Regions from separate parts of the Paenibacillus sp. FSL H7-0357 genome, predicted to be linked through region 3. Evidence: riboswitches for the same ligand, from Rfam matches in the RefSeq annotation. Region 3 holds a riboswitch; each other region holds the start of a gene.
The links. Region 3 has a riboswitch for cobalamin ahead of H70357_RS09430 (energy-coupling factor ABC transporter permease). Riboswitches for the same ligand answer to the same signal wherever they lie in the genome.
Positions count from the first base shown of each region.

Region 1: linked by a shared signal. The riboswitch ahead of H70357_RS02245 (anaerobic ribonucleoside triphosphate reductase) and the one ahead of H70357_RS09430 (energy-coupling factor ABC transporter permease) in region 3 are both predicted to bind cobalamin.
Region 2: linked by a shared signal. The riboswitch ahead of metE (5-methyltetrahydropteroyltriglutamate--homocysteine S-methyltransferase) and the one ahead of H70357_RS09430 (energy-coupling factor ABC transporter permease) in region 3 are both predicted to bind cobalamin.
Region 4: linked by a shared signal. The riboswitch ahead of H70357_RS34175 (S-layer homology domain-containing protein) and the one ahead of H70357_RS09430 (energy-coupling factor ABC transporter permease) in region 3 are both predicted to bind cobalamin.

Region 1 is NZ_CP009241.1:507,823-512,449, forward strand. Features, by position in the region: gene H70357_RS02245 (anaerobic ribonucleoside triphosphate reductase) at 1-1,770, opposite strand, end outside; cobalamin riboswitch at 2,107-2,338, opposite strand; gene H70357_RS02250 (MTH1187 family thiamine-binding protein) at 2,771-3,079, shown strand; tRNA gene H70357_RS02255 (tRNA-Thr) at 3,161-3,232, shown strand; gene H70357_RS37005 (DUF3888 domain-containing protein) at 3,471-3,770, opposite strand; gene H70357_RS02265 (hypothetical protein) at 3,796-4,227, opposite strand; gene H70357_RS02270 (hypothetical protein) at 4,518-4,627, opposite strand, start outside.
Region 2 is NZ_CP009241.1:5,516,216-5,520,842, forward strand. Features, by position in the region: gene H70357_RS35450 (DUF1540 domain-containing protein) at 1-125, shown strand, start outside; gene metE (5-methyltetrahydropteroyltriglutamate--homocysteine S-methyltransferase) at 362-2,662, opposite strand; cobalamin riboswitch at 2,826-3,036, opposite strand; gene H70357_RS24405 (undecaprenyl-diphosphate phosphatase) at 3,323-4,183, opposite strand; gene H70357_RS24410 (DedA family protein) at 4,257-4,627, opposite strand, start outside.
Region 3 is NZ_CP009241.1:2,162,330-2,166,956, reverse strand. Features, by position in the region: gene H70357_RS09445 (energy-coupling factor ABC transporter ATP-binding protein) at 1-216, opposite strand, end outside; gene cbiQ (cobalt ECF transporter T component CbiQ) at 287-1,078, opposite strand; gene H70357_RS09435 (energy-coupling factor ABC transporter substrate-binding protein) at 1,062-1,358, opposite strand; gene H70357_RS09430 (energy-coupling factor ABC transporter permease) at 1,358-2,122, opposite strand; cobalamin riboswitch at 2,386-2,574, opposite strand; gene H70357_RS09425 (ArsR/SmtB family transcription factor) at 2,738-3,715, shown strand; gene H70357_RS09420 (DUF6171 family protein) at 3,919-4,194, opposite strand; gene H70357_RS09415 (alpha-N-arabinofuranosidase) at 4,208-4,627, opposite strand, start outside.
Region 4 is NZ_CP009241.1:1,084,704-1,089,330, forward strand. Features, by position in the region: gene H70357_RS04820 (GAP1-N2 domain-containing protein) at 1-1,021, shown strand, start outside; cobalamin riboswitch at 1,479-1,678, shown strand; gene H70357_RS34175 (S-layer homology domain-containing protein) at 1,943-4,627, shown strand, end outside.

The sequences.
Region 1 (4,627 bases), 1.7 Mb from region 3:
TTCCTGCTCCAGCGCGTAGCGGATGATTTTGACAAAAGCTGCCGGGTTGCTGCGGGCATTGCCGTTCAGTTCCACATAGGAAATGGCTCCGGCGTTGCAGTATTCATGGAAAGGGGCCTCAAGGCTAATCTTCTTGGCCGCACTGAGCTCGTAATACACTGGAATGTGGAAGGAGTTCGTATAATATTCGCGGTCGGTTACGCCGGGAATAGAGCCAAGCACCTTGTGGTCCACCTTGGTGAATTTGCCGGACAAGCCTTCGGCAGGTGTTGCAAACAGCGTGATGTTAAGATCAAGTTCTTCGCTCTTGCGGTCGCAGTACTCGCGCATATGGCGGACAACGGCGAGCGCTTTGGCATGGACTTCCATGTCCTCACCATGATGTTTGCCGTACATGGCTTTCATGCACTCCGCCATACCGATGAAGCCGAGCGACAGACTGCCGTGCTTCAGCAGCTCGCCTACGCTGTCCTCAGAAGCAAGCTGTTCGCCGCCTTCCCAGACGCCTTCGCGCATCATGAAATCGGAAGCTTTGGCTTTCTGGGCCGCCTGAATCCGGAAACGGTGCAGCAGGCCTTCCAGTGCAATATCCATATAATGATTCAGGTCGTCGTAGAAGCCTTCCTCGTCGGGAGCAAGACGGCGGCCTGTCACAGTGCCGTGAGCGAGGCCCAGACGGACCAGATTCAGGGTGTTGAAGGACAGATTGCCTTTGCCGGAGCAGTGATTGCGTCCGAAACGGTCGCCCAGTACCCGGGTGCGGCAGCCCATCGTAGCAAATTCAGTGTCCGGGTCAGCCGGATCATAGTACTGCATGTTGAGCGGAGCATCCAGATTGGCAAAGTTAGGATACAGTCTGCGTGCGGAACATTCGGCTGCTTTAAGGAACAGCTCATAGTTCGGATCGCCCTGCTGCTGGTTGACGCCTTGCTTGCATTTGAAGATTTGGATCGGAAACACCGGTGTTTCTCCGCTGCCGAGGCCGTTCATGGTAGCGGTCAGCAGGGAGCTGATCACAAGCTGGCCTTCGGGGGAGATGCAGGTGCCATAGTTGATGCTGGTAAAAGGAATCTGTCCGCCGGAACGGCTGGACATCGTATTGAGATTATGTATCATACTCTCTGCTGCCTGTAGTGTTTCGCTTTCGGTCTCTTTCTGCGCAAAGCGGAAGGCGCGCGGGTACTGCTCCGCCAGATCGCTGCGGCTCATCGTGATTTCGCCGAGGTGATCACCGGCTTGGCCTTCTTCAAAGTATTCCAGTCCCTTTCGGAACAGCTTGGCGAAGGATTTGGTCACATACGGGGCAAGATCGTAATCCAGTTTATTGGCGGATACGCCGCCGTACTGGGCATTTTGCTGGGATTGGAAAATAATCGCCACCAGCGACATTGCGGTCATAATCGAGTTCGGAGGACGGACACTGCCGTTGCCGGTATTGAAGCCTTCGCGGAGAAGGCGCTCAAACGGGATGAAGATGCAGTTGGTCGTTCCGATGGCGTATTGATCCAGATCGTGGACATACACGACATTATCCTGAATAGCCTGCACGAGCTGTGGCGGCATCGTGAAGTTGCGGGCATACCACTTGGAATATTCACTGCCGAATTTGCTCATTTTGCCGGAGAAGCTTTCTCCGTTCAAATTGGCATTCTCGCGCAGCAGATCCAAATCCCGGCTGTCGATAATATCCCGTCCCAAATGAATAACTTCCTCCAAAAGAACTTCCTGTGCAGCTTGTCCACCGTTGTACCGTTTCTCCAGCAGCGTCATTGTCTAGCTCTCTCCCCTCGGTATAGTAAGAACGAAGTATATACTTCCTGATAGCAGTAAAAAAGCATCTCCCGCCGAGGAGGCGGAAAATGCCCGAATGCGTACGAAATATCCTTACAAGGATATTTGCCGGTTGTCTTGATGAACATACAAGCAGGGGACAGGGGTAATCTCTGTCCTGTTCTTATATATTCCGCAGAAGCCGATACCTGAGGGCGATAACGGTTTATCGCCTTCAGGTATCGGCAGCCTTGGCTCCTTAAAACACGGGAAGGCTATGTCTGCTTGTGCAGGCCGCATTGCGGACACCTCACCTGGTCCTCGCAGGCATGAATGATGGTGTCGGCGAAACAGGCAGGTCTCCTGGCTTCCGGTGAATCTTCCGGCGCCTTCCCGAGAGCTTTACCGCCCCTCAGTGGCTATTGCCGGTAGACGCTGCTTCGCGGGCTTCAGAGAGCCTGCAGGCATCCGGTTACAGTGGCGGGACCACAGCGGATTTGCACCGCGTTTCCCTATTAAGCTTCAGCTCCCTATGAAAGAGCGAAACACCTGTTTCCACTATATTTTGTTGTCGTTAGATAAAAATAACCCAATATGTTGTGTTTGTAAACCATTTTTTGAAACTCCGCGCGGGGAGCGGGTTCTGCGGTTTTACTCACAAATGATCCACAGTTAGTCCACAGGTAATCCACAAGTTGGGTGCAAAAAGTGTCTGGATAAAGTCATAAATTGTCTTAAAAGATGCCACAAAGAATCCATAAATATAGTGAGCGTGACACTGGAGTGCCTAACGGAGAAATATGGGGAGGCGAAGGTTACGGAGGGTGTTAAATGGAGCAACAATCTTCACGGCGATTTGTGGGTGTGCGGCGGAGTTGCTACAATAAGAACAGGCCGGAGACATATATCAGGAGTTTCAGGTTTATAGTCCGGAATGAGTTACCACGAGGAAGTTTCCATAAAGGGTTTTGCTTTACAGCATATTAAGGAGGGATTCAGGATGGCTATTGGCGAAGTAACCGTAATTCCGATCGGCACAGGCAGCACTAGCCTTAGCAGCTATGTGGCCGATATGCAGCGTGTGCTCAGGGGAGTGGAAGGGATCACTTATGAGCTTACATCCATGGGGACGATTATCGAAGGGCCGATCCCGCGGATTCTCGCTGCCGTAGAAGCGCTGCATGAGTCACCTTTCGCTGCCGGGGCGCAGCGGGTATCCACGTCGCTGAAGATTGATGACCGCCGCGACAAGCCGTCTACAAGCCGCAGCAAGCTGCAGTCCGTTGAACGCAAGCTGGAGGAGAATTGAAGCCCAGATGTTGTAAAAAAATGTTGCGTTTTTGGCTGGAAGTTGTATAATATTTTTTGTTTGACAGAAAAAATGCTTTAAGCTGGTGTAGCTCAGGGGTAGAGCAACGCACTCGTAATGCGTAGGCCGGGGGTTCAATTCCCTTCACCAGCATCCTTAACAACTCAATCATGGCGCGGTTTTCCGGATTTCGGAGGCTGCGCTTTTTTGTTGCAGTTTCTGATTAAAGGAATTATGTTCATCTGATTATTTAGTCTCAAGTTTTTTCTTTTTCTCTTCTATAAGTTGCTTTACGGGATACAGTTCAAGATCTTTAACGCCCACTTCCTCTATAAAAGAATCGACCTTAACCGGGTCCTCATCCCACCAGCCCAGAGCAAGAGGCTCTGGATCAGTGGGTACCTGGTTGATTTTTATCTTTGATCCTTGTGTTGGTATGCGGACCCACAAAAGTTTTGACCTTGACAGTTACGTTGAACAAGAACCCGCCCTTTTGTACACGTTCGATTTTTATGATCTCTGCATCATACAGTCCGTATTGCCGTGGAGAGCCAAAATATCCGTTTACTGCATTTTGGATCGCTGGGTTTAGTGCAGTAAGTAGAGCGTCTTTGCATAACTGTTCCTTCTCTTCCGGATCGGCTCTGACGCCAGGGGCCAGTAAGAGGCTACACATCAGTAAAGTGACCATTGAGAATTTCTTCAAGAGCTAAGCGCTAGTCTGAATAAGCACACCCATTAAAACTTTCAGGTCCGACACGGTTAACGTTTACAGTGCTGTTCACAAATAAGGAATAGATGATCTCATCTGCTGGAGCGGGATTGTAGTCAGAGCCTATTAAGTAAAGCGGGAACAAATTAGTAGGTGTTGTTGCACCGGGATTTAACTGAAGCCGGTTTGAAGCAACTATGGGATCGGTAGCTGCACTCCCCCTAACCACAAACAGGTTTAACGTGATAAATCCTCCTGAAAACACAAAAAAAGTTGCGACGCCATTGAACTGTACCCTAATAGGGCCCTGAGATCCGGCAGTGGTTAATCCAATCTGGCCAATTAATACATTTTGGTTTGCTGTCAATCCTGCGCCATTCATGCTGCCGGCAATGCTAGCGTTTTGAGAAGTCCGAGCATCGAGTAAACGTGTCATATATCTAGCCTCCCATAGTTTTTGAGATATGGTATGCAGCTATTCCGAAGAGTTCGTCCGCAGGGAGGCAATCATTTAGAGACGGCTGGCCGCCAAGAGTTGTAATACATCCTTCACTAGCTTGTCTCATTGGAAACTGCGGGATTATGGCGGTCAGGATGAATGAGTAAACGGATTCCAGAGTGGGCCAATATGTAGAAATTGCACAGCGGGGGATAGCGGTTATACAGCGGCAGTTATTTTGAGGGGCTGGCAAAGGCGAAGGGAGGGGAATTCCCTCCCTCCTGTCATTAAATAAAAAACGGGAGTAAGAACAAACCAGTAATGGCGCCAAAAGGAATCCGTCTCTGGATAAAGCGGCGTCTGGGGAAAAAACCTGGATGGAAACCGAATTGTCTGT
Region 2 (4,627 bases), 3.4 Mb from region 3:
ACTCTTGCACCTATTGGGCAGAAGAGAACAAATGCAACGCTGAGTCCATTTTTGTTGCTTATCACAGCTCCAAAGAGCCTACACAGTCTGAAGAAACAGACTGCAAAACTTTCGAAAGTAAATAAGGGTAGACTTAGAAGGGACCCTCCACGGTTCCTTCTTTTCTGTTTCCCATTCTATCAAGAATGAGAATTATTATCAAGTGTTTATGCTAAAAAAGATCGCCGCAAAAAACCAATCCGGGGTGGAATACCCCGGATTGGTTTTTACAGTATATATGCCGACCCTAGCTGGACTTCCTCGGGATATTCAGCCCCCCTACGGATCACTGGGAAAATGTGCACCCGGTATAATGGACGTATCAGCGGCTGACCGCTCCGCTCTTCTCTCTGACAATCACGGCAGCCTGCACCATGTTGCGCAGCGCCGCTCCGGTTTCTTCCCAGCCCCGTGTCTTCAGGCCGCAGTCCGGATTAATCCAGAACTGTCCGGCATCAAGCACACGCAGCGCCCGCTCAATAGCCTGTGTCATTTCCTCTACCTTCGGTACACGCGGACTATGAATATCATACACACCAAGACCGATTCCCTTGTCATACTCCTGTTCTTCAAAGCTGACGATCAGCTCCCCATGGCTGCGCGAGGTCTCGATGGAGATTACATCGGCATCCATCGCCGAGATCGATCCGATCATGTCATTGAACTCACTGTAGCACATATGCGTATGGATCTGCGTGGTCGCCTTCACAGAGTTGGTAGCGATACGGAAAGATCTTACCGCCCAGTTCAAATAATGCTCATGATCTTCAGCCTTTAACGGCAGGCCTTCACGGATCGCCGGTTCATCCACCTGAATCATCTCGATTCCCGCTTCCTCAAGCGCCTGAACCTCATACCGCAGGGCAAGGGCGATCTGGTTAGCCACCTCTTCACGGCTGAGATCATCACGGACAAACGACCAGTTCAGAATGGTCACCGGACCGGTCAGCATCCCTTTTACCGGAAGACTGGTGAGCGACTGGGCGTACAGACTTTCCTTCACGGTCATAGGGCCGGTAAACGCAACATCGGCATAAATGACCGGCGGCTTCACACAACGTGAACCGTAGGATTGGACCCAGCCCCCTTTAGTAAAGAGGTACCCTGCCAGCTTCTCGCCGAAGAATTCAACCATATCCGTCCGCTCAAATTCACCGTGCACGAGCACATCCAGCCCGAGCTCCTCTTGAAAAGTAATCGCATCTGCAATTTGCTGGCGGATAAATCCGTCATAGCGCTCCTGATTCCAGACACCCTTGCGCCATTTGAGCCGGGCCTGGCGCACTTCAGGCGTCTGCGGGAAGCTGCCGATCGTCGTTGTCGGCAGCAGCGGCAGCTGCCACTTCTGCTGCTGCACCTTCACGCGTTCCGCGAAAGGCAAGCTGCGGCTGTCCGGCAGCTTATCCAGGCTGCTCACCTGCTCAGCCACATCCTGGCGCCCGCGTTCCGGCAGGGCGCGGAACACTTTCAGCGCCTCGCGGCTCTCAGCGAGCGCTGCGGCATAGACCTGCCCATCCTCGCCCGCCGCTGCTGCAATCAGACTCAGCTCCGCCAGCTTCTCATCGGCGAAGGCCAACGCCTGCCGTACCGCAGGCTTTAACTTGTCCTCGCCTTGAACAGTTACCGGCACATGCAGCAGACTGGAGGATGGCTGGAGGATCAGCCGTTCGTCCGGCACATGGGACTTCAGCGCACGGACCAGCTCAAGCTTGGCATCCAGATCGGAGCGCCAAATATTGCGCCCGTCGATAATGCCCGCTCCCAGCCATTTGTCCTCTGGCCAGCCCAGACGCCGGATCGAGGCCAGATTAGCCCCGCCGTCATGGACAAAGTCCAGTCCGATACCCTGCACAGGCAACTCCAGCAGCGCTTCCAGCGGCTCTGCGGCTTCAAAGTAAGTCTGCAGCAAGACATGAAGTCCGGGCACTGCTGCAGCGATCTCTCTGTAGATAGTTCCCAGCAGTTCAACTTCTTCCGCGGTTAAGCCGGTTACGATAGCCGGTTCGTCGATCTGTACCCAAGCCACGCCTTCCTGCTGCAGCTCCTGCAGCAGCTGCACATACACCGGCAGGAAACGGGCAGCAACCTCTGCAATTTGATCGGCAGCGAACCCCTTGGAGAGCTTCAGGAAGGTATAGAGTCCGACTATAACCGGCTTGCCTTCAATACCCGCCTGCTCTTTGGCGAAACGGTAGGCAGCGAGCGGTTTGTTCTCAATCAGGCGGGGAGTCTGCCCGCCGATTTCCGGCACGATATAATGGTAATTCGTATTGAACCATTTGGTCATCTCGCAGGCAGGGGCGGCCGAATTGCCGCGCGCCATGGCGAAGTACAGATCGAGCGGAATGTCTCCGCCATCGTAGGCATATCGCGGAGGAACAATGCCAAACATAGCAGCGGTATCCAGCACATGGTCATAAAAGGTGAAATCATTGACAGGAATCAGTGCGATCCCGGCCTGCTGCTGTGTCTTGAGGTGCTGAAGCTGAATCCCGGCCATTTCCGCGCGGAAGGCTTCTTCATTGATTTTGCCGCTCCAGTAAGCCTCCAGCGTCTTTTTCCACTCCCGGTTCTTTCCGATTCTCGGATAACCGAGGCTGCTCGTCTTGATGTTGTTTGTCATTACAGTCACTCCCTTGTCTATAGTAAATGCCTTAAGCTTTAGTTAATGATCTCAGTCGGTATCGATAATAAAGAGCGTCTTCCCCTAACCAGTCCGCAGGGAAAGACGCCCATGGGCTGCCAATGGGTAACGTCTTAACACCTCCCTATCTTCCGTAGGTACTGCAGTGCTGTTGAGACAGGCAGGTCTCCTGGCTAGCGGCGTCGGCATCCATCAGCAAGTCTTCCCGGCGAAGTAGAGATGGCCAGTGACATGGGCTGCTATGAACTCTTCCGTTACAGTGGCGGGACCGCATCGGCTTGTCACCGAATTTCCCTATTAAGCCTCCGGGCCTTTCTGATACTCCGGCTGGCGCCTGTCTCCGATATTTGCAAATTGTATTCATCCCGTAATCTGATGCCATCATACTGAATCCGATACCTTATCCGCAACAGATTTATGGGTATTCCCGTTATACACATTCCCTATAGCTGGCGCCGTGCAGGCTCATTTTGCGGCGATTCTGCCGCACATTCCCTCACAGCCTCTCTTCAAGAAGCAGCTTCGGCAGAACGTTTGGTATACAGCAAAAAGAACCGGCTGCACCGTCCTTAGCAAGGAGGTACTCCCGGTTCCTTTTCGATAAATGATAGCAGTTAACGGACTGTTTCAGCCTATCTTTTAGAACCAGACGAGGTAGACTACCCCGGCAAGAACGAGACGGTAAATCGCAAACGGCATGAGCTTGATCCGGTTGATCAGCTTCAGGAAAAACTTCATAGAGAGCAGCGCGAACAGGAAGGCACTAATGAACCCGGCAATAAAAAACGGCAGGGCATCTATCGTAAAATACTGCCAGTTCTTGACCAGTGAAATCAGACTCGCACCCGCCATAATCGGCACCGCCATAATAAAGGTAAAATCGGCAGCCGCACGGTGGCTCATACCCAGCAGCACACCACCTGAGATGGTCGATCCGGAGCGTGAAAAGCCGGGCCAGAGCGACAAGCATTGGATCAAACCTACCGATAGCGCCTGTCTATATGTAATTTGGTCAACACTCTCTGTCTTGATTTTTTTGGGGGCGAACCGGTCGGCAAAAATCATGAATATTGCACCAATGACCAGACCGATCAACACCGTCGACGTCGAGAATAAATGCTCATCGATGTAATCCTCGAACAGAAAACCGAGGATTCCTGCAGGGATAAGTCCTACAATGACCTGCGCCAGCTTCAGCCGGCCTTCCGTCTCCACCGGAGGTTGTCCTTCCGGCACCGCCGTCAGCTCCTTGCGGCTAAACCGCTTGAGACCCAGCAGGTCGATGAACCGGTTGCGGAAAATGATCACTACCGCCAGGATCGAACCCAGCTGGATGACTACTTTGAACGTGTTCGCCGCATATTTTCCGAGAAATTCCTGGGATTTCAGCCACATATCATCCACGATTACCATATGGCCGGTCGAGGATACCGGAGCAAATTCAGTTAATCCTTCTACAATTCCCAGAATGATGGCTTTCATGATAGTCAGCAGCTCCATATTGATCCCCTCCTTTTTGTTGACCTCACCCTATGCGAGGCTTTAAATAGTTCTGCGAAACCTGTGAATTTAATTAATCTGTGGTATCTACCGGTTTTCTACCGGACTGGCGTTTGCGGAAATAGAGCACACCACCCACAACAACTCCCACAGCAATCAATACGTAGACGACACTCGAGTAAGCTTCCATGTACACGCCAATATCCTCCCAGGATTCTCCCAGCGCAGCACCCAGCAGAATAAGCAGCACATTCCAGCCGAGCGTCCCGATCGTCGTAAACAGCATGAATAATCCGAATTTCATCCCCGACATTCCGGCAGGAATGGAGATCAGACTCCGCACCAGCGGAATCATCCGGCAGAATAATACCGTCCAGTAGCCGTATTTGTCGAACCAGGCATCCGCTTTGCGGATATCTTTTCCGCTGATCCGGAGCAGTCCGC
Region 3 (4,627 bases):
TAGCGGGGTACCGCCCTGCAGCACCTTGCCTTTCTGCGGACGCAGTACGCCAACGGCATGCAGGAACAAGGTTGATTTGCCGGAGCCGTTGTGGCCGAGCACTGCTGTTTTTCGTCCTTTGGGGATGGAGACAGTCAGCTCCCGCAGCGCAGGTTCCGCCGTGTCCGGATAACTGAAGGCGACCCCCTCAAAGACCAGGCTATATTCATTATTCATTGCAATCTCCTTACTCTTAGTTCAGTCTCCACTTTAACTCCTGCCGTTGGCCGATTCCCCAATCAAGAAATCACCAGCTCCGCAAGATCCATAGCTGAGCGAGCAGCAGCAGGGAAATACCGGTGCAGGCCTGAACCGCGAATCTGCGCGGCACCGGGCGTGACACATAAGGCGGCAAAATGATCTCACCCATGTACCCCCGGGTTATCAGCCCTTGCGACAGCCCATAGTAGCGGTGCATCGTATTGGCAAACAGCGAGCCCGCCATTCCCGCAACTTCCCGCAGTTTGGCCACCCGTCCTCTTCTGCCGCCGCGCAGCCGCCGGGCCAGCATCATTCCATGTGCTGTATCGCTCAGCAGGAACAGAAAACGGTACATAATCAGCATGAGCTCCAGTACGATCTGCGGCATCCGCAGCCTGCGGAGTACCTGCAGCAATTCTCCGAACGGTGTTGTAAATATGATAAATAAGCAGCAGGTCAGGCAGGCCAACACGCGCGCCAGCAGCAATCCTGCCCGGTGTAGCCCCTCCGCCGTAATGTATAGCGAACGAGTCAAAGCCGGGAGCTGCAAGGATATTACCGCCTCACCGGCAGTTGGAAGGCCAATTTCAAGCAATAGGGCCGGCAGGCTCAGACAAAAGAACAAAAGTGCCGTACCAAACAGCAGGCCGTAGGCGCGCAGCGGGATTTTGGCGTACAGGACACACCACACGGTCATCCAGCCCGCAATCACAAGCTGCAAGACCGGATGAAGTGCATAGGAAAGGATGAACATGACTGCTGCGAACAGGCTTTTCCACATCGCGGGCAGCTGCCTCAGCGCATTGCTGTAGGATAACGCATCAATTCTTCTGATCATTAAGCTTGCGCCGGTCCTGTCTGCCTTTCAGCAGGCCGATGGAATAGCCAATCACTCCGGCCCCGATCGCCGCCTGCAGCGCGAACAGCATGCTTTCCGTTTCGCCGGGCAGCTCGGTCAGCGGTTTGAACCAGGGCTCATAACCGGGATCAATCTCTGTAATTACACCCTCTGCGGCATCGTCAGCCCCGCCGAATTCCCCGTTCACCAGCAGCAGAGGCAGCACCACCAGCAAAATCACCGCCAGCAGCATCAATCCATTTTTCCACTTGTTGCTCATCACAGACTTCCTCCCTTGGTTTGCCGTTTCAGCAGCGACAGCTCATTCGGGCTGTAGGATTTCAGCCAGTTCCAGAGCAGCACGGTCAGCAGCCCCTCGCTGATGGCGAGCGGAATCTGCGTCACGGCAAAAATACCGCCGAACTTAATCAGAGAAGCCAGCACACCTCCGTCTGCCGCCGGAAAAGCCACTGCAAGCTGAACCGAGGTCACCACATACGTCATGAGATCAGCCACTGCCGCCGCCATAAAGACTGCCAGCTTTTCACGTCCATTCACCTTCATCAGCAGCTTATAGACCGCATACCCGGCAAAAGGACCGGCCACCGCCATCGAAAATGCATTCGCACCGAGTGTCGTTATCCCCCCGTGCGCCAGCAGCAGCGCCTGAAACAGCAGTACAACAGACCCGATTACGCTCATCGGCAGCGGCCCCAGCATTACAGCACCAAGTCCCGTTCCTGTAGGATGGGAGCTGCTTCCGGTTACGGAAGGCATTTTGAGTGCCGACAATACAAAGGTAAATGCACCCGCCAGCCCAAGCAGCAGCTTCAGCTCCGGGTTGTCCTTGGTCATTTTCTTCAGCTTAAGGACTCCAAGGGCAAAAAACGGCAGAAACGCCGCCCACCAGAATACGGCCCAGCCTACCGGCAGAAACCCCTCCATAATATGCATCGCGTTAGCCGTGCCCGGCTCATTCAGCAAAAAATAAACGGTAAATCCGGCAATAAGTGCAGCAAAACTCCAAAACTTGCGTTTGTTCATCCTTTTCCCTCCATGGATTCGTCATTTTGTGCCGCATCAAATCAAAAACTCCCGCCCCGGGGGGTGGGAGTGCTATGTACGTCATCAGATATGTAAGAGATGGTGGTCCCGCTGCAACAGCGCGGAGAATTCGCAGAATTGTAATGTGGGAGAGCTGAAGCTGGCACTTGCTCTGCACCAAATCTTCAAAATCCACCGTCTCCAAAACTGCATGCCTTCATCTCTTTAACCAATTCGTACACCGCTCCTATCCGCGTAGAGTCGTGGTGCGCGCAAACAAGGTAGGTCTCCTGGCTCGGAATCATAACGCCTTCCTTCGTCTTCCCCGGCTGTTTGCCGAGTGACATGCTGAAGTTCAGCTCTTCCTTACAGTGGCGGGACCGCTCGGGATTTGCACCCGATTCCCTGTTACCCCTTGTAGTTACAAGGGCACCTTGTCTTATCGCTAATTTATCCTGTCAATTATAGTGGACTTCGCCGGGTGGTGTCTGTGATAAAAGTGGAGCGGCAAAGTTCTCCAGCACACCATCCGGTGAACCCTACGGGTTGTAAGAAAGCCATTTAAGTAATATAATTATTAACTATATAACTTGAATCCGGAGGCGTACCCAGAAAATGAAACTTGATCTTACCGAAGATTCCCTGCCGGTGTACGAGGCGCTCTCAAGCGCTGTACGTCTGCGAATGCTGCAGCTGCTTGCTGTTCAGCCCATGAACGTAAAGGAATTGGCGGGAGCGGTCAAGCTGAGCAGCGCCATTATGACAATGCATGTGCGTAAGCTGGAAACGGCCGGACTGATCCGCACCCATATGGCCCCCGGACGAAGCGGACTGCAGAAGATTTGTTCTCTTGCCGCTGAAGGGGTGGAGATTATCTTCCCACTCCAGGCCAAAGCAGAGCGCAAGGGTCACCGGAAAGAAATACCGGTCGGACATTATTCCGACTTTGAGATAGAGCCAACCTGCGGACTGGCCACTACCGAGCATATCATCGGCAGCTTCGACGATCCCCGTTATTTCTGGGATATGGAGCGGATGAATGCCGGAATTCTCTGGTTTGGCAAAGGTTATGTCGAATACAAAATACCCAACTTCCTGTTGTCCAGCCAGCAGCCGGAGGAGCTCATCATTACGATGGAGATTGCCTCCGAAGCACCGTCAACCAATAATAATTGGCCTTCGGATATTGCGTTCACGCTAAATGGCCAGAAGCTCGGGTATTGGACTAGCCCAGGCGATTACGGAGACAGCCCGGGGAAATATACCCCTGCCTGGTGGCCGGCGTACACCAATCAATACGGCCTGCTCAAGCAGCTGCGCATTACCCCAAAAGGAACCTATATGGACGGCTTAAAACTCTCAGACATTACGCTGGAGCAGGTTGCAATCCGCAACAAGCAGTGGACCTTCAGGCTCTCGGTGGAAGAGGATGCCGAACATATCGGCGGGCTCACCTTATTCGGCAAAGGCTTCGGCAATTACAACGAGGATCTGGTCGTAGAGCTGTTCTATACCGATGGATTCAATGGTGCTGACGCGGATAAAAGGGATGCAGCAGCAGGTACTGACAATGGGAATGGGACAGATTCCTAGCCAAGCGACGCCTTCACTGTAAAGTCCGCACATATATTCTTCTCTTCTCACATAAACGCCCCCATCCCTCGCGGTATTGTATCCACGAGTGATGAGGGCGTTTAAAATTTCAGTATGCCTGGGACTCCACGGGGTTCTTTCCGGTATTCACAGCCGATGATGCTTCCTCTGTGACAAAGGCTCTCCAACGGCTTGGCGGAACGCTACTCCGTGACCGGACTCCACAAACCGCCGCCCGGCAACGGGCAGCCGCGCTCCTTCAGCTTGGCCACTACCGGAATGATACAGCCGCAGGCTGTGCATGTTACGCCATCCTGGAGCTTCGGACAAGCTGAGCAAAGGGCAACCCGCTCCCTGTATACTTCATCTGAAGCGGTGTTGTCCGGGGTGAACATTGATGAAGCCAGAATCCGGGCAATCTGGGCATCCGTCACCTTATACTCTTCCCGGCAGCCCTTGCAGGTTGATAAAGTGCTCATAACGGATGCTCCCTTAAGCCTTCGGGGTAATTTCCAGCACGGTCACCGACATCGGAGGCAGCTCAACGTTAAGCTTGCCGCCTTCCAGCTTAAAGCCGGTAAACGGCTGTGGCGTCACTGCCTCCGGCTGGCTGAATGTATTGTGGGCATCAATTGCTGTTCCGGCCAGCGTCGTTCCTGTAATTTCAACCTCTTTCCCGGCAAGTCCGCGCAGCTCCAGCGGAAGCGATGCTGCAGCAGCATGATTCAGGTTGCACAGGCTGACATGAATTACACCCTCCGCCGTAATGGAAGCTGAGGCCGAGACTTCCGGAATCTCGCGGCCTTCGAAGCTATAGGTGCCACTCTCCAGAGAAAGATCAAGCAGTTCCGCATCCTGATGCACCTTGTACATGTTGAATACGTGGTACGTAGGAGTCAGCAGCATTTTCTC
Region 4 (4,627 bases), 1.1 Mb from region 3:
GGCGATTCTAAAGTATTTCCTGAACAGCGACCGTGAAGCCTTCAAAAGCAGGGACTTCCGCAAAAGCTATGTCTCCGCTGCCGGGCCTGCTCTGCAAAATGTATATAACGAAGCCCGCTCCCAGCTGGCTTCGCCGCTGGCGCGGTGGGTTAGCCGCAGCCGATTTCAACTCCTGATCTCCGGCTCCATTCTGGGGATCGTACTGATTGGCGTCATTATCGCCATCAGCCTGCTGCGGCCGGACAGCCCGGACACGGCTCTGCCGGAGGGCAGCCCAGCACCGGACGGCGGCCAGCCGCCTGCTGCCGTGTATCTTAGCGGCAGCGGAGAAGGCACGGGCAGCAGGCTGGTGTTCACCTTTGCTGACGCTGAAGAATGCACCGCCTTTACTCCGGCGGAGATCAGTGTAGCAGCCTCCGGTGGGGATCCGGAGGTTTACAAGGTCACGGCGACGTCGAGCCGATGCCTCGCTCCGTCGCCGGATGCGGGAGCCGCCGGCTTGAACGGCGGCAGTGGAACGGCAACGCCGGATGCGTCAGCCGGAGCAGAAGCCGGCGCGACAGGGAACGCGGATGCCGGAACGGAAGTCGACGCGACGGGGACCGCGAACGCCGGAACAGAAGTCGGCGCGACAGGGAACGCGAACGCTGGAGCAGAAGCCGGCGCGACGGGTAACGCGAACGCCGGAACAGAAGTCGACGCGACGGGTAACGCGAACGCCGGAACAGAAGTCGGCGCGACAGGGAACGCGGACACCGGAACGGAAGCCGGTGCGTCCCCGGCTGTGTCATCCGCGCCTTCGCCGGGCGTGACCGGGGGGGCTTCGTACCAAGTCACTGTGGATCTGGAACCGGGGGCTAAGCTGGCCGAGGGCAACATGATCATCGCGGGCGATTACAAGCTGACTCTGCAGTCGGATCCAGCACTTACGGCAGCCCCTACACCGAGTGCCCAGCCTACTGCAACTGCGACTGCAACGCCTTCGGATGATGGCGGAACAGCAACCGATGCTGCTGAGTAAAGCGATATAAATAGACAAAAATCCTGAACCGCATGTTTTGCCCGGAAAGAGCAGGGTAGATGCGCATTCAGGATTTTTTTCTTTACACTGAGCCCCGGTGTTGGTTATTGCGGATCATACCCAGTAAAGGGGAAATTTCCCTCTAATGTGGACTATAGATTGAGAATAAGTTGTATAAGACGAAATATTACCGCTAAATTATCCGGTTGAGCCAGATGAGGCGTTTTGCGAAATAATAGCGGGTGTAAATCCGCCTAATCCTTATTAATGTGGGAGTAGCTAAAACTTAGCGGGCATTTTTTCCGCTACTAATGATGAACTGCGTGCAGACAGGTTGGGAGCAACGAAGAGTGTGTTTGATGCTTACGAAAAGGGATCAGCCGACAACGGGCGGCATTGGACAGCTTTTCTATAGACATACAAGGAAATAGTGGATATGATTATGAATATTAAAATTTGATAGTCTAGTGAAAAGGGTGCAGATTCTATCCATAGAATTTGCTTAAAAGGGAAGGCCGGTGCAAGTCCGGCGCGGTCCCGCCACTGTAAATGCGGAGCGACTCTTAAGGGTGCCACTGTCCTGTGAAGCAAGGACGGGAAGGCGGAGGGAAGCGGTGAAGCATAAGCCAGGAGACCTGCCTTTTTCTTGAACGTTTCTATTCTTCGTGGGGTAAGAATGCGGAACATTACAAATGGATGTGGTGGCGGAGCTTGAGCACCGCCGTGCTTCATTTGTATTCTTCCGAGGCCGCCCTTAACAGGGGCGGTTTTTTTGAGGGATGAGGATGAGGAATAAGCCGGTTGCTGTACGTGTTCCTTCTCTCTCGCAGAAACGGCCCCGTCCTTTTGAAAGGGACAGCACAGCCGTTTCTTCTTGTTGTCCGCTGCTTCAACTATTTTATTCACGGAAAGAGGTTAACGATGAAGACTCTTCTCTCTGCCAAGTCCTTTATGCTTGGCCTGGCTTTATTGCTGGTTATTTCGATTCTGGGCACAGCGCTTGTTCCTTCAGGACAAGTGTTTGCCGGGGCGGTCTCCGCTACCGCGTCCGGGGGAACGGAAAGTGTTACGGCTGCTGTATATGCAGCAGACGAATCTGGCGCAGAGCCGGCTGCGGCTGCATTAACAGCGAAGCAGCAGATTACCGTTGCCGGAGCGACCTATGCGGCTGCCGAGTATATGCTCAGCAGCGGTGTGACGTCAGAATGGCAGGCGGTTGGCCTCGCACAGGCGGGCTACAAAGTACCGGAAAGTTATGTCCGGCTGCTGGAGCAAAAAGTTCGGACGGCCAGCGGCAGCTTTGCCGCAGTCACTGATTATGCACGGATTGTGCTCGCGGTACAAGCCGTGGGGGCTGATCCGGCGAACTTTGCCGGAAACGGCTCTGAACCGGGTTTTAATCTGGTTGAGCGTATCTATAACAGTGACAAAATGAGCGGCCAGACGCTGAACAATCCGGTCTATGCGCTGCTGGCACTGGATTCCGGCAATTATACCATTGGGGCGGATGCCAAATGGAGCAAAGCGGCGCTGCTGAGCGAGATCCTGTCCAAGCAAAATGCGGACGGCGGGTTCGCCTTGACTTCCGGGGCGAGCGAGCCGGATATGACGGCGATGGCTTTGACGGCTCTTGCTGCGCATAAGAGTGATCCTCTGGTTGCAACTGCCGGGCAAAAAGCAGTAGCCTGGCTGTCCGCTGCGCAGGACAGCAACGGCGGCTTTGGAGGCAGCAGCGAAAGCGCGGCACAGGTCATTATCGGCCTTGCCTCCTTCGGGGTAGACCCGGAAGGAGCAGAATTTACCAAGGGTGAAGCAGACCTGATAAGCAGACTGCTCAGCTTCAGCGTAGAGGGCGGCGGGTTTGCCCATAATCAGGGCGGAAATGTAAATGCATTTGCTACAGAGCAGGGGCTGCAGGCGCTGGTGGCCTACACCCTGTACAGCGGGGGCGGAAACGGCAAGCTGTATGACTTCACTAAGCCTGCGGTTCCGAATCCGTTAGTGTATGTGCCCCTTGTAATTGAAGGGCCGCAGAACACGCTGGGAGAAGGGATGGCATACGCAGGCAATGTCCTCGAGGTGCTGGAGAAAGTGGCAGCCCAGAAGGGCCTTCCGATTAAGAATGAATCGGGCAGCTATGTAACGGGAATCGGCGGTATCCAAGCCGGAATCTACGGCGGCTGGGATGGCTGGAAATACGCTGTATCCCGGGATGGGGCATGGATTGATCCCGATGTAGGAATGAAGGACTTTAAACTTAAGGAAGCTGACAGGGTCCTCGTTTATTATGCGGGCAATGATACGCAGCTGGTGAATTCGCTGACGCTGTCCGCGTCGCAGCCAGGTGAGGAGGAGCCTTTCTCAGTTACGGTTACCCAGATAAAATGGGTATGGGACAACGCCACAAATATTTCGAGTCCTGTAACCTCAAGTGCATCTGGTGTGGAGGTGGCGGTCGGAGACCGGAAGGCAACAACCGGTGAAGACGGCAAAGCGGTCTTTGCCGAAGGTGTTCCGGCAGGAGACTATACGCTAACCGTAACCGGCTATGTTACGGACAATGCACCAACTATCGCTAAATATTCGCAAGCTGTAAAGGTAATCTCCAAGAATGTACCAGTCCACCTGTCGGTTGAAGGACCTGAGGGGCCGGTCGCTGAGGGAGCGCTGCAAGCATCCAACGCGCTGGCGGCATTGAAGAAGCTTACGGCATCCGGAAATATTCCGCTGGAGATTACGGAGTCCTCCTATGGCAGCTATGTGTCGGGCATTAATGGGATTAAGAACGGAACCCATGACGGCTATTGGAACTTCCTGGTGTCGCGCGGCGGGAAATGGATCTACCCAAGCGAAGGCATGGGTGATTTCAAACTGCAGGCGCAGGACAAGGTGCTTGTCTATTTTGCCGGTGCCAACACGAAGGTAGTAAATTCCGTTGCAGTATCTCCACCGCAGCCAAAACCGGGAGAAACGTTTAAAGTGACCGTTACCGGGGTGGAGTGGGTATGGAATAACACGACATTTGCTTCCGAACCGGTTGTTTCACCGGCAGCCGGAGTGAAGGTAACCATTGGCGGTAAAACAGTCACTACGGACAGCCAAGGCGTTGCAGTTTTTGAAGGAGGCTTGTCCGGCAAAATATACACGCTGGCCGTAACCGGTTATGTTGCGGAAGCCACACCAAATATTGCTCGCTATACGGATTCGCTGAAGGTAGCTCCGGGCAATGTAACCTCCTATCTGTCCATTGAAGGGCCACAGGGTCCGGTAGCCGAGGGCACGCTGGAAGCATACAACGCGTTTGATGCGCTGCAGCAGCTGGCAGATGCGAACAACATTCCGCTAAAGGTTACGGAATCTTCCTTCGGCATCTTTGTAGGGGGCATTAATGGAATCGAGAACGGAGCCTATAACAATCAGGGTTACTGGGCCTTTGCCGTATTGCGCGGCGGGGCGTGGATTTATCCGGATGTGGGCTTAAATGATTATATTCTGCAGACTTCCGACAAAGTGCTTGTCTACTATGCCGGAGAAAATACGCAGGTAGTAGATTCGGTACAGATTTCGCCTGCGCAGCCGAAGCAGGGTGAGGCATTCACCGCTAAG